2 regions of the Streptomyces sp. NPDC005775 genome follow, and region 2 is predicted to be linked to the other one. Evidence: predicted binding sites of a transcription regulator. Region 2 holds the regulator's gene; the other holds the start of a gene.
What was found. Region 2 encodes HspR, which represses chaperone genes until heat shock. Its sites were predicted from a motif close to TTGAGNNNNNNNNNCTCAA; they were not measured.
Positions count from the first base shown of each region.

Region 1 (7,321 bases), on a different contig from region 2:
CTGACAACGCGTCGCTCGCCTGGGGCAGTAGTGCCTCGTCGACTTCCCTGAGGCACACCTGCGGTAGGTCATCCGAGCAGACCACACGGTCACGGGCCGGATCGGCGCGGAGCAGGTCGGGGCCCGTGTGCACGATGAGCGGCGCGACCGCCGCCGCGACGGCGAGCGGTACGAGGGCGAGGATCCGGCGCCGGGCCGCGTGGGCCGTCACTGCGGCCAGGGCGAGACCGCAGGTCCACACCACCATGGCCGGGGCGAACCACCACACGGGCAGCATTCCGTCGAGCATGTACTGCTCGGCGGGGTTGAGATACCGCTCCGGCAGTTCGGAGTAGAGCGGTACCCCGAGAACGACGTACAGCACCACGGCGAGCGCGGGCGCGGTCAGCCGCCACCGGCACCGCTGACCGACGACGAACCCCACCAGGCCGACAGCCATCAGGAAGGCGCTGTCCACCACGGCGAACGACAGGAACGGACTCCCGCCCCCCGCGTACGGCCAAGTGGCGAGCAGCGCGGCGGCCAGCGCGGCGAGATATCCGGCGACCGCCCACAGCGCGAGCGGCAGGGCGGCCACCAGCACCCGCGCCGACCGGGCGCGCGGGGTGGAGCTCCAGAGTTCGGTGGTCGATCGCCGGTGGTCGCGGGCGCCCTGCCAGCAGGAGGCGGCTGCCACCAGCGGACCGGCGAGCAGGGTCGCGCCGGAATGGAGCAGCCCCTGGGTCTCGCCCCAGCTCCCCTGCCAGGTATCGGCCTTGGCCGCCATGGTGACGGCGAGCATGAGCGCCGTGCAGGCGCCGGTCCACGGCGCGATGCCGCGGCGCAGCTCGGTCCGCAGCGCGAGGAGCGTCGAACGCTGAGCGGCCGGCGAGCGGGTGGGGCGGAGTGGGGTGACGCGGTCGTCGGACGTCGTCGTCATCGGACCCCCGCCTTCGCACGGTGGGTGTGCAGGGCGGCGGTGTAGCCGCGCTCGACGGGGCTTCCGTCGAGCGCGTCCCCCTCGCTGCCGAGGGCCGCCAGTTCGGCCGTCGTTCCCCGGTACGCGATCCGGCCCGCCTCGACCAGCGTCACATCGGCGCAGGCCGTGGCCACGTCCTCGACCAGGTGCGTGGAGAGGATCACCGTGGCCTCCTCGCCGAGCTCCCGCATCAGGGTGCGGAACTCCACCCGCTGTTCCGGGTCCAGGCCCGCGGTCGGCTCGTCGAGCAGCAACAGGTCCGGTTCGTTGACGATCGCCTGGGCGATGCCGACGCGCCGCACCATGCCGCCGGACAGGGTCTTCATCCGGGCGTCGATCCGGTCCTTCAGGCCCACCCGGGCCACGGCCCTCTCCACGGCTGCGGGGATCAGGGCACCCTCCATCTCCTTGAGCCACGCCACATAGGCGACGAACTCGCGGACGGTGAAGCCCGGGTAGTAGCCGAACTCCTGCGGCAGGTAGCCCAGCCTGCGCCGGACCGCCGCGCGGCTGCGGTGGTCTCCCGCCGCACCCACCTCGCTGCCCAGCAGCTCGATCCGCCCGGAAGTGGGCGCGGCGGCCGTGGACACCACCCTGATCAGGGACGTCTTGCCCGCCCCGTTGGGCCCCAGCAGCCCGTGCACGCCGGGGGCGAAGTCCAGATCGACGCCGTCCAGGGCGGTCGTACGGCGATGCCGGACCGTCAGCCCCGAGACGATGACGGTGCTGTTGGTGCGATCGCGCTCATCGATCACGCTCATGACTTCTCCAGATGGTCGAATGATCGGCGGCGCAGGGCCAGCAGCCCGGCGCAGAGCACCGCCGCCACCGCCCAGCCGCCCTGTGCGGCGGACCCCGCGAAGTACATGGCGGCCGGCTCGGTCGCGTCGAGGAGCCGGGTCGGCGACGCGCCGAAGGCCGGCAGGATCACGGCGGCGGCCCAGCACCCGGCCACGGACGAGGCGCCCGTGCGGCAGCCGACGTACGAGCCGAGCGCCAGCGCCCCCAGCGTCATGGCGAGTCCGGGCAGCAGCCAGGCCAGGACGCCCGGCTGGCCCGCCGACGGGGGCAGGACCGCCCCGGCGAGCGTGATCACCGGGACGACCGCCCCGAGGACTGCCGCCGTCCTGATCAGCAGCAGCCGCAGCCCACCGCCCGGAGCCGCGGCGATGATCTCGTGCATGGGGTCGGCGGAGCGCCCGTACGAGACGCCGACCCCGGCGAGCGGGAGGACCGGCGCGACGACGAGGAGCAGGGGGCGGACCGTGCCCCCCAGCCCGCCCACGTACGCCAGGGCGACGGCCCCCAGCGCCACGAGCAGCAGCGCCCCCGCCCACGCCCCCCGCAGGGCCGGGCCGGCGGCCCACAGCGCCCGCCCGAGCCGCGAGGCGGCCCCCGGCAGCCGCGGGGCTCCCCGCACGGGCTCCGCCTCCGCGGTGGCGAGCACCGCGGTGCGGATCTCCGCCAGCAGCGGTGCCGCGGCCCCCCGGCCGCGTACCGCCGCCGACACCCGGTCCGCGCAGCGTTCGCACGACTCGACGTGCTTCTCCAGCGACCAGGCGTCGGTCTCGGCGGCGGTCCCCGCCGCGTACCGCCCCGCCAGTTCGTCTCCCACGTGCCAGGCCGTCATGCCGTGCCTCCCAGCGGACCGTTCTCCACAACCAGCCGGTCCAGCGCGGCCCGCAGCTCGCGCCGGGCCCGCGACGCCCGGGTCTTGACCGTCCCCTCCGGTATGCCGAGCAGCCGGGCGGCTTCCCGGGTCGTCAGCCCGTCGATGACCGTCGCCCGCAGGACCTCCCGGAGCTCCGGCGAGATCCGGTCGAGCGCGGCACCGACGTCGCCGTACTCCAGACCGGCCAGGACCCGGTCCTCGGCGGACGGCACGGCGGCCGTCCACCGCTCACCGTCCGCGTGCTCCGCCCGTGCCACGCGCTCGGTCCTGGCCCGGCTCCGCCGCGCGTCGACCAGCCGGCGGGCGGCGATCACCCAGAGCCAGCCGCCGGCCTCGGCACCGCGGTGCGAACCGGCGGAACGCCAGGCCGTGACGAAGGTGTCCTGCAGCACTTCCCGTACGGTCTCGGCGTCCGCGCACCTCCGGTTCAGCCGGGCCAGCAGCCAGCCGGCGTGCCGGTCGTAGAGCGCGGCCAGGGCGGCCGGTTCCCCCTGAGCGACGGCACGCAGCAGCGCCTCGTCGCTCCGGTCGTCCCCCGAGGGGTGCAAGTGGCTCACACCCCCTCTATCGGAGGCCGGACGCCGGTCGGTTCACGCGCGGTGCGTCCGGACGCGGTCAGGGGCGTGGCGCCTTCTCGCCGTGCACCGCGACGTGTTCGGCCGCGAGCCAGGGAGCGAGGTCGCCGACGAGCATGGCCAGGACGGCCGGGTCGGCGCTCGGAGCGCGGCCGGTGCGGGCGGCCAGCCGCATCTGCTCGGCCCGTTCGGGGAGGTGCGGGTGGTAGCGGGCGAAGAGCTCGGCCGACTCGGCCAGATCACTGGTCCAGCCGCCCCACCGCGGCATGACCAGGGTGAAGCCCGTACGCACGATCCGACGGGCGACCCCCCGGCTCAGGACACGGCGCTCGGCGTCCGTGGTCGCCCCGGCGGCCCGCTCGCGCCAGCGCGGGAGCGCCAGGCACAGGTCCCCGTTGGTCTCGCGGGCGAGCAGCGAGGTCGGCCGGTAGCGCGGCAGCAGGGCGGCGAGGTCGTCCCCGAGCAGCGGCGTGCACAGGCAGGCGACGAAGAAGCCCATGTCATGGCGTTCGAGTGCGCCGAGCAGCGTGTCCGCGCCGAACAGCAGGATGCCGGCCCCGTCGATCTGTTCGTACGACGCGTCCAGTTCGGCCTCGACGGCGTCGGCGTCGGCGCGGTCCGTCGCGGTGGGCGCCTCGCGCAGGGCGAGCAGCAGGTCCAGGTCGGAGACCCCGGGCGTCGCCGTGCCGCGCGGAATGCTGCCGTACACGTAGGCGCTGTGCAGGCGGCCGGGACCGAAGACCTCGGCGATCCGGGAGCGGGCCGCGGCCACGACCGGCGCGAACCCGGGCCGCAGCCGGCTGAGCGAGCCCTCCCGGGCGATCGTGCCGTCCCGGTCCAGTCCTCGGTCGTCGTTCATGAGGACACTCTGCCCCGTGGCGGCGCCACCGCCCGGGGCCGCGGCGCCGCGAACGTCACGTCCGAGGCCCGCGCCGTGACTTCGGCATCCCCGCTGATCGCCCAGGCGGCGACCCGCGACACCACGGCGGCCGGGACCGCCGCGCTGATCCCGGGGGCGGCCGGGATGTCCTGGGTCGCGTGCGCGTCGTGGGGGAGGACCACCCGGTAGCCCAGGGCCAGCGCCGTGCGGGCCGTCGCCTGGACGCACATCTCCGACATCACTCCGCAGACGGCGACCGACTCCACGCCGGCTCCGGCCAGCAGGGCCCCCAGGGGCGTGCCCGCGAAGCCGTCGTCCCGGGTCTTGCGGATCACGCACTCCGTCGGGCCCGCCTCGACGGGGAGGTGGAGCGCCCAGCCGGGGGAGTGCGGCTCGTCGCCCGTGCCGGGCGCGCCGTCGTTCTGCAGGTGCACGACCAGCGCACCGCTCCGGCGTGCGCGGGTGAGCAGGTCCGCCGTCCGCTCCAGCAGCCCGGCCGCGCCGGGAACGGCCCTGTCCCCCGTCACCCCTGCCTTCTGGACGTCCACGACGAGCAGGGCCTGGGCGGGAAGCGCGGAACGTGTCATGGAGCCATCCTGTCCGGCGGCGCCCCCGCCCTCCACAGAATTTCGCGGCCACGCGGAAGGGCGCGGGCGCGGGGACTACGACGCTCGCCGCCCGCGTTGCACCGAGGGCACGGCGTGGCAGTCGTACGTGATCGCTCACAGCGAACGCGGTTTCGGGAACACTGGGCGGCTCACAAGCATTGAGTCCACATAGCTCAACTTGACTGCCGAAGGGGAGATCATGGCTACTGAGTCCAATGCGGTCACACCGCTCACCCTGCCTGTGCTGCCGCTCGACGACGAGGTCGTGCTGCCCGGAATGGTGGTGCCTCTGGACCTGTCCGACAGCGATGTGCGTGCCGCGGTGGAGGCCGCACAGGCCGCAGCCCGCGAGGGCGGCGGCAAGCCCGAGGTGCTGCTCGTTCCGCGCATCGACGGTACCTACACCGGGATCGGTGTCAGGGGGACCGTCGAACAGGTCGGGCGGCTCTCGGACGGTGATCCGGGCGCCCTCATCCGCGGTCGTGGACGGGTGCGGATCGGCGCGGGGACCAGCGGGCCCGGTGCCGCGCTCTGGGTGGAAGGAACCCGGGCCGACGACTCCGTCCCCGAACCCCTTCCCGGAGCCGTCGCCGAACTGGTCAAGGAGTACAAGGCGCTCGCCACCAGCTGGCTGAAGAAGCGCGGTGCCTGGCAGGTCGTGGACCGGGTCCAGCAGATCGAGGACGTCTCCGCGCTCGCGGACAACTCCGGATACTCCCCCTTCCTCACCACTGCCCAGAAGGTCCAGCTGCTGGAGACGACCGACGCGGTCGCCCGGCTGAAGCTCGCCGTCCAGTGGCTGGGTGAACACCTCGCCGAGCAGGACGTCGCCGAGTCCATCGCCAAGGACGTCCAGGAGGGCGTCGACAAGCAGCAGCGCGAATTCCTGCTGCGGCGCCAGCTCGACGCCGTACGCAAGGAGCTCTCCGAGCTCAACGGCGACCCGGAGGACGAGTCCGACGACTACCGGGCGCGCGTCGAGGCCGCCGAACTTCCCGAGCACGTCCGCGAGGCCGCGCTCAAGGAGGTCGACAAGCTGGAGCGCTCCTCGGACCAGAGCCCCGAGGGCTCCTGGATCAGGACCTGGCTCGACACCGTCCTCGAACTGCCGTGGACCGAGCGGACCGAGGACGCGTACGACATCAAGGGCGCCCAGGAGGTCCTCGACGCCGAACACGCGGGCCTGCAGGACGTGAAGGAACGCATCACCGAGTACCTCGCGGTCCGCAAGCGGCGCGCCGACCGCGGACTGGGTGTGGTCGGCGGGCGTCGCGGCGGTGCCGTGCTGGCCCTGGTGGGGCCGCCCGGGGTCGGCAAGACCTCGCTCGGTGAATCCGTGGCGCACGCCATGGGGCGCAAGTTCGTCCGCGTCGCACTCGGCGGTGTCCGGGACGAGGCGGAGATCCGGGGTCACCGGCGTACGTACGTCGGCGCGCTCCCCGGCCGCATCGTCCGGGCCATCAAGGAGGCCGGTTCGATGAACCCGGTCGTCCTGCTCGACGAGATCGACAAGGTCGGCTCCGACTTCCGCGGCGACCCCGCCGCGGCCCTCCTCGAAGTGCTCGACCCGGCCCAGAACCACACCTTCCGCGACCACTACCTGGAGGTCGAACTCGACCTCAGCGACGTCGTCTTCCTGGCCACGGCCAACGTGCTCGAAGCCATCCCGGAGGCGCTGCTCGACCGGATGGAACTGGTCAGGCTCGACGGCTACACCGAGGACGAGAAGGTCGTCATCGCCCGTGACCACCTGCTTCCGCGTCAGCTGGAGCGGGCAGGTCTGGAGGCGGAAGAGGTCACCCTCGACGAGTCGGCGCTGCGGAAGCTGGCCGGCGAGTACACCCGCGAGGCCGGCGTCCGGAATCTGGAGCGGGCCGTCGGGAGGCTGCTGCGCAAGGTCGCGGCCCAGCACGAACTGGGCGACCGCGAACTGCCGTTCACGGTGACCGAGGCGGACCTCCGCGGGCTCGTCGGCCGGCCGCACCACGTCCCCGAGTCCGCCCAGGACCCGGCCGAGCGCCGCACCGCGGTGCCGGGCGTGGCCACCGGACTCGCGGTGACCGGGGCTGGCGGTGACGTGCTCTTCGTCGAGGCGTCGCTCGCCGATCCGGAGACCGGGGCGTCCGGACTTACCCTCACCGGTCAGCTCGGCGACGTGATGAAGGAGTCCGCGCAGATCGCGCTCAGCTTCCTGCGCTCGCACGGTGCGGAGCTGGAACTGCCGGTCGCCGACCTCAAGGACCGGGGCGTGCACATTCACTTCCCGGCGGGCGCGGTCCCCAAGGACGGTCCGAGCGCGGGCATCACCCTGACGACCGCGCTGGCCTCGCTGCTCTCCGGACGGCTCGTCCGCACGGACGTGGCGATGACCGGCGAGGTGTCGCTGACCGGACGGGTGCTGCCGATCGGCGGCCTGAAGCAGAAGCTGCTGGCCGCCCACCGCGCGGGCATCACCACCGTGGTGATCCCCCAGCGCAACGAGGCGGACCTCGACGACGTCCCCGCCGAGGTGCTGGACAAGCTGGAGGTCCACCCGGTCACCGACGTCCGCCAGGTCCTGGAGATCGCCCTCGCCCCGGCCTCGGCCCCGGCGGAGCGGAGGATCCCGGCCGCGGCGTAGCTGTCACG
Region 1 is NZ_JBIAIU010000003.1:495,768-503,088, reverse strand. Features, by position in the region: gene ACFYPA_RS09615 (hypothetical protein) at 1-919, opposite strand, end outside; gene ACFYPA_RS09610 (ABC transporter ATP-binding protein) at 916-1,719, opposite strand; gene ACFYPA_RS09605 (hypothetical protein) at 1,716-2,588, opposite strand; gene ACFYPA_RS09600 (RNA polymerase sigma factor) at 2,585-3,187, opposite strand; gene ACFYPA_RS09595 (nucleotidyltransferase domain-containing protein) at 3,246-4,064, opposite strand; gene ACFYPA_RS09590 (cysteine hydrolase family protein) at 4,061-4,672, opposite strand; gene lon (endopeptidase La) at 4,893-7,313, shown strand.
Region 1: a site for HspR is predicted at 4,852-4,870, ahead of lon (endopeptidase La). Genes of this name have one in related genera too.

Region 2 (7,321 bases):
CCCTGTCTGATCGACTTCGCCCTGCTGCACCCGGACCCCGATGACGCCGAGTGGCTCCGTCCCGTACCTCCGTCAGCAGCACTCGCGCAGCGTCTTCACCCCATCGAGCGCGAGATCCAGGACCGCCGGCGACGCTCCCTCGAACTGGCCGAATCCTTCGAACCGTTCATGGACATCAGCGCCCAGGACGCACCGACCACGCACGCCATCACCGTGCTGGAAGGCAACGCCAGAATCAATGCCGCCATCGATGTCGCGACGGCCGAGTGCACCGACGAAGTCCTCACCATCCAGCCGGGGGGCGGTCGCAGCGAACTCATCCTCAGCAAGGGCGTCGAGCGCGGGCAGGCCGTGATCGACCGCGGCGTCAGCATCCGCACGCTCTATCAGCACACCGTCCGGCACCATCACGGGACGTACGCCTACGCCGAGCGCCTGGCAGAGGGCAAGGTCGAGATCCGCACCCTCGAGGAACTCGTCGAGCGCATGCTCGTCTTCGACCACACGGTGGCCTTCATCCCCGCCCAGGAAGACGGTGAAGTGGCACTGGAGCTGCGCCATCCCGGACTGGTCGCCTACCTCATCAGGGTCTTCGAGCAGCTCTGGCAGCGCGCCACCCCGCTCCTGGAGGACGTTCGCTACGACCCCACCCCCGAAGGCATCAGTGGTGTCCAGCGCTCCATCGCCCAACTCCTCGTAGAGGGACACGTCGACGACTCGATAGCCCGGCGCCTCGGCATGAACGTGCGCACCTGCCGGACCCATATAGCCAAACTGAACGCCGCCCTCGGCAGCAAGAGCCGAACTCAACTCGGTTATCTGATCGCCCGGTCAGGAATCCTGGAACAGGATTCCTGACCGGCCGGCACCCAAAGATCCCCACCCCCGGGCCGGGAGCACCACCACGCAAAGGGGGAGAGCGTGGCCGTGCCCTGAAATCAGCCGGGGGAGTTCCCGGCTCCCCCGACAGGCCAACACTCTCGCGGTCGCTAGGGTTTCACCACCGTCATCTTGTTGCACTGCAAAGAATGAGGGGGTCCAGATGGGCACGGAAACGGGCATACCAATTCACCCGCACAGCAACTCCGAACTGTGCGAGCCGGCCATCCGGCTCTACTCCGAATCCCTGCGCCGCGGGCGCCTCCCCCGAGCCGATATCGCGCCGGCCCCCTGCCTCATCGAAATGGCCCTGCTCCACCCGGACCCCCGCGACCCGGCGATGCTGTGCCCCACCCCGCCCTCGGCGGCACTCGCCCACCTGCTGCGGCCCCTCACGCGCACCGTCCATGAACAGGTCCGCCGCAGCGCGGCCCTCGTCGACTCCCTGGCGCCCCTGGCGGCCATCGCGAGCGAGGACCCCAACCTGTCCATCACCGTGCTGGAGGGCAAGAGGCTGATCGACTCCGCCCTCCAGGAAGCGGCCGCCGGCGCCGGCACGGAAGTCCTGACAGCCCAGCCGGGCGGCCACCGCTCGTCCGAGCAGATCGAGCAGGGCCTGTCCAACGGGCTGTCAGCTGTGGGCAGAGGAGCCCGGCTCCGCCACATCTACCAGCACCCGGCGCGCTACAGCGCGGGCGTCAGGAACTACCTGGAGCAGATGCCGCCAGGACAGGTGCAGGTCAGAACGATGGAGCAGACCATCGACCGGCTCATCATCTTCGACCACGCCGTGGCGTTCATTCCCGCGACAGCCGACCGCGATGTGGCTCTCCAGATCCGGCATCCGGCGCTGGTCCGCTACCTGGTGCAGGTGTACGAGGTGCTGTGGGCGCAGGCCACTCCGATCACCGAGCATCTGCAGACGGCCGCTCCGGGCACGCCCGTCACCGCGGTCCAGCTCAGCATCGCCCGCCTCCTCGTCCAGGGACACCATGACGAGGCCGTGGCACGGAAGCTGGGCTTCAGCGTCCGCACCTGCCGCGCCCACATCGCCAGGCTCATGCAGACACTCGACGCCACCAGCCGCACCCACCTCGGCGCCCTCCTCGTCCAGTCCGAAATCGCCGGGCCCGTAGCGCCACACGGGGCAGGAGGGTCCGTAACGCCACGCACGACAAGGAAGCCCGCCACCCCCGACGTTCCGGGGTGACGGGCTCCTCGCACGGGTCAGGTGCCCCCGCTCAGTCCTTCGGCCGCTTCGGCCGCCAGACCACCAGCGCGCTGGTCTGCTGCACATCCTGATACGGCACCAGGTCGCGCCGGTACGACGCGTGCACCTGCGCCTCGCGCTGCTGCATGGCCACCGCCGCCCCGTCCACAGCCGCCGAGAGTTCGGCGACGCGCTGCTGGAGGGCGGCCACCTGGTTCTCGAGCTCGATGATGCGCTTGATGCCGGCCAGGTTGATGCCCTCGTCCTGCGACAACTGCTGCACGGTGCGCAGCAGCTCGATGTCGCGGGCCGAGTAGCGCCGACCGCGCCCGGCCGTGCGGTCGGGCGAGACCAGGCCGAGGCGGTCGTACTGGCGCAGCGTCTGGGGATGCAGGCCCGAGAGCTGGGCCGCGATCGAGATCACGTACACCGGGGATTCATCGGTCAGTTGGTACGGATTACGTCTCCGGCCGTCCACCTCAAGCTCCCTTCGCTGCCTGGAACAGCTCCGCCCGCGGGTCCGGGCCCGCGGTCGCCTTGCGGTAGGTCTCCAGGGCGTCCCGGGCCTCGGGGCCCAGGTCGGTGGGGACCATCACCTCGACGGTGACCAGCAGGTCGCCGCGGCTGCCGTCCTTGCGGACCGCGCCCTTGCCGCGGGCCCGCATGGTACGCCCGTTGGGCGTGCCCGCCGGAAGCTTCAGGGTGACCGGGGGCCCGCCGAGCGTGGGGACCTTCACCTCGCCGCCGAGCGCCGCCTCCGTGAAGGTGACGGGCACGGTGATGGTGAGGTTGTCGCCCTTGCGGCCGAAGACCGGGTGGGCGTCGACGTGGACGACGACGTAGAGGTCGCCGGCCGGTCCGCCGCGCTCGCCCGGGGTGCCCTTGCCGCGCAGCCGGATCCGCTGGCCGTCGAGGACGCCCGCCGGGATCCTGACCTGCATGGTGCGCGACGACTTCGCCCGGCCGCTGCCCTTGCAGACGTCGCAGGGGTCCTGGGCGATGAGGCCCCGGCCCTTGCAGTCCACGCAGGGATCGGTGAGCGAGAAACCGCCACCGGTGCCGCGCGAGACCTGGCCGGTGCCGACGCAGGTCGGGCAGACCCTGGGGGTGCCGTTCTTGTCGCCGGTGCCGGAACACGCCTTGCAGGGAGCCTGGCTGGACATCCGCAGCGGGACCGTGGCCCCGTCGACCGCCTCGGTGAAGCTGAGCGTCACCTCGGACTCGATGTCCTGGCCGCGGCGCGGCTGCACCCGCGTACCGGTGCCACCGCCGCCGCGGTTGAAGAGGCCGCCGAAGACGTCGCCCAGGCCGCCTCCGCCGCCGAACCCACCGGCGCCGCCCTGGCCCCCGCCCGGGGCACCTCCGAAGAGGTCCCCCAGGTCGAAGTTGAAGTTGCCCTGGGCCCCGCCGGGTCCGGCACGGAAACCACCGTTGCCGAAGAGGGCGCGCGCCTCGTCGTACTCCTTGCGCTTCTTGGTGTCACCGAGGACGTCGTTCGCCTCGGAGATCTCCTTGAAGCGCTCCTCCGCCTTGTCGTCGCCCTTGTTGGCGTCCGGGTGGAACTCGCGGGCGAGCTTCCGGTACGCCTTCTTGATCTCGGCGTCGGTGGCGTCCTTCGGGACGCCGAGAACCTTGTAGTAGTCCTTCTCGACGAAGTCCTTCGTACTCATCGACGTCCCTCCTTCCGGACGACCGGCCGGGTGGCCGGACGGGTGGATGGGCGGTGTGCTGCCAGGTGGTCGGACGGAATGTCAGACCTCCTCGCCGCCACCGCTCTCCTCGTCGTCACTCTTCTCTTCCTTCGCGGCCCCGGGTGCCGCCCCCGGCTGGGGTTCGGCCACCGCCACCCGCGCGGGGCGGATGGTGCGCTCGCCGATCCGGTAACCGGGCTGCAGGATCGCCACGCAGGTGTCTTCCGTGATGTCCGGCGCGTACGAGTGCATCAGGGCCTCGTGGATCGTCGGGTCGAAGGGCTCGCCCTCCTTGCCGAACTGCTGCAGTCCGAGCTTGGCGACGACCGTCTCCAGCGATTCGGCCACCGACTTGAACCCGCCCACGAGCTCACCGTGCTCACGGGCCCGGCCGACGTCGTCGAGCACGGGCAGGAGCTCGGACAGGAGACCCGCGACGGCGATCTCCTTGACCGTGACCCGGTCCCGCTCCACACGGCGGCGGTAGTTCTGGTACTCGGCCTGGAGCCGCTGGAGGTCGCCCGTGCGCTCGGAGAGCGCGGTGCGGACCTGGTCCAGCTGTGCCGTCAGGCCTGCTGTCTGGTTCGCGTCCCCGGCCGGGGACGCCTCCTCCTCCGCGGAGGGGGTGGCGTCCTTCGGCTCGGCGTCGTCAGGGGTGGCGCCGGAGGGGACGTCGGGCTTCTCCTCGAAGCCCGGAGTCTCCTCGGTCACGCCGCACCGCCCTTGGAGTCCTTCTCGTCGTCGACGATCTCGGCGTCGACCACATCGTCGTCAGCCTTGGCCTGCTCGGCACCCGGCTGCGCGTCACCCTGCGGGCCACCCTCGGCCTGGGCGTTGGCGTACATCGCCTGGCCCAGCTTCTGGGAGACGGCCGCGACCTTCTCGGTGGCCGTACGGATCTCGGCGGTGTCCTCGCCCTTGAGCTTCTCCTTCAGCTCGGTGAGCGCGGTCTCCACCTCCGTCTTGACGTCGCCGGGGACCTTGTCCTCGTTGTCCTTGAGGAACTTCTCCGTCTGGTAGACGAGCTGTTCGCCCTGGTTACGGGACTCGGCGGCCTCGCGACGGCGGTGGTCCTCGTCCGCGTACTGCTCGGCCTCTTCGCGCATCCGGTTGACCTCGTCCTTCGGCAGCGAGGAGCCACCGGTGACGGTCATCTTCTGCTCCTTGCCGGTGCCGAGGTCCTTGGCGGCGACGTGCATGATGCCGTTGGCGTCGATGTCGAACGCGACCTCGATCTGCGGCACACCGCGCGGGGCCGGCGGCAGACCGGTCAGCTCGAACATCCCGAGCTTCTTGTTGTACGCCGCGATCTCGCGCTCGCCCTGGTAGACCTGGATCTGCACGGACGGCTGGTTGTCCTCGGCCGTCGTGAAGATCTCGGAGCGCTTGGTCGGGATCGTGGTGTTGCGCTCGATGAGCTTGGTCATGATCCCTCCCTTGGTCTCGATACCGAGGGACAGCGGCGTGACGTCGAGGAGCAGGACGTCCTTGACCTCACCCTTGAGGACACCGGCCTGGAGCGAGGCACCGATGGCGACGACCTCGTCCGGGTTCACGCTCTTGTTGGCGTCCTGGCCGCCCGTGAGCTCCTTGACGAGCTCGGCGACGGCCGGCATACGGGTCGAGCCACCGACGAGAACGACGTGGTCGATCTCGGAGAGCTGGATGCCCGCGTCCTTGATGACGTTGTGGAACGGGTTCTTGCAGCGGTCCAGCAGGTCGGCGGTGAGCTGCTGGAACTGCGAGCGCGTGAGCTTCTCGTCCAGGTGCAGCGGGCCCTCGGCCGACGCGGTGATGTACGGGAGGTTGATCGTGGTCTCGGTCGAGGACGAGAGCTCGATCTTCGCCTTCTCCGCGGCCTCGCGGAGACGCTGGAGAGCCATCTTGTCCTTGGACAGGTCCACGCCGTGCCCGTTGGCGAACTGCTTCACCAGGTAGTCGACGACGCGCTGGTCCCAGTCGTCACCACCGAGCTGGTTGTCACCGTTGGTGGCCTTCACCTCGACGACGCCGTCACCGATCTCCAGGAGCGACACGTCGAAGGTGCCGCCACCGAGGTCGAAGACGAGGATCGTCTGGTCGTCCTTGTCGAGCCCGTACGCCAGCGCGGCGGCCGTCGGCTCGTTGACGATGCGCAGGACGTTCAGGCCCGCGATCTCGCCGGCCTCCTTCGTCGCCTGACGCTCGGAGTCGTTGAAGTACGCCGGGACGGTGATCACCGCGTCGGTGACCTTCTCGCCCAGGTACGACTCGGCGTCGCGCTTCAGCTTCTGCAGGATGAAGGCGCTCATCTGCTGCGGGTTGAAGGTCTTGCCGTCCAGGTCGATCTTCCAGTCAGTGCCCATGTGGCGCTTGACGGAGCGGATGGTCCTGTCGACGTTCGTCACTGCCTGGCGCTTGGCTACCTCGCCGACCAGAACCTCGCCGTTCTTCGCGAAGGCGACGACGGACGGCGTGGTCCTGGCGCCTTCGGCGTTGGTGATGACGGTGGGCTCGCCGCCTTCGAGAACGCTGACGACGGAGTTAGTCGTGCCCAGGTCGATGCCGACCGCACGTGCCATTTCAATTCCTCCAACTGACTACTTGAGTGGATCTGACTCAAGGATGCATGACGCCCGCCCCAGAGTCAACAGACCTGAGTCGAGCCGACTCAACTATCGTGCACGCCCCCGTCGCCACCAGGGCAAACGTCGCACCACGCGACGGTGGACACACGTCGCATACAGGTGATCGGCGGCAATTCCGACCCACGTAAGGGCGACACCTGCCCGTCCCCACGGGTCGCACACACCTCCTCATCATCGCCTCATGGGATCGTTCTGTCACAAAATGGCGCGAGCCACCCAAAACCGGCACACGAGCCACGGACTCCGAATGCCACAGACCCCGACTCCCGTCAGCCGACCCAGGCAGGTGCGAACCATGCAGACGCAGTGGCAAAGACAGCGCCACGGGCCGCGACGGCGGCCGGGGCCCGCCGGGCGCACCTGGCAGCCGCCGCGACCGCCCCGGCTCCCGGCCGCCCTGAAGGCCCTGAGGGCCCTGGCACCGGCGCCCCTCCCCCGCCCCACCGCGAAGCGCGCCCTGGATCTGGCGCTCGGCTCGGCCCTCCTGGTGCTGGCCGCCCCCCTGCTCGCCGCGGCCGCCCTGACCCTCCTCGCGCAACGCGGCTCGGGGGGCGTGCTGACGCACTCGACCCGGGTGGGAGTGGACGGCGGACACTTCGTACTGCGGTCACTGCGCACCCGCCGACTGCGGCTGCACGTGATCTCCCGGCTCCCCCATGTCGTACGGGGCGAGCTCTCCCTCGTCGGCCCCACCCCGCTCACCCCGGGCGACGCGCGGGGCCGGCCGGCCGGTGCGAGAGACTGGCGGCGGGAACTGAAGCCCGGCCTGACCGGCCTGGCCCAGATCCGCCACCGGTCGGCGATGCCGTGGGACGAGCCGGAACTCCTCGACCAGCACTACGCCGAGCACCACCGGCCGGGCCTGGACCTGGCGATCCTCACGGAAGCCGTCGCCGCACCCCTGCGACGCGCGG
Region 2 is NZ_JBIAIU010000005.1:229,414-236,734, forward strand. Features, by position in the region: gene ACFYPA_RS14525 (helix-turn-helix transcriptional regulator) at 10-858, shown strand; gene ACFYPA_RS14530 (LuxR C-terminal-related transcriptional regulator) at 1,043-2,089, shown strand; gene ACFYPA_RS14535 (heat shock protein transcriptional repressor HspR) at 2,121-2,567, opposite strand; gene dnaJ (molecular chaperone DnaJ) at 2,569-3,759, opposite strand; gene grpE (nucleotide exchange factor GrpE) at 3,841-4,491, opposite strand; gene dnaK (molecular chaperone DnaK) at 4,488-6,341, opposite strand; gene ACFYPA_RS14555 (sugar transferase) at 6,703-7,321, shown strand, end outside.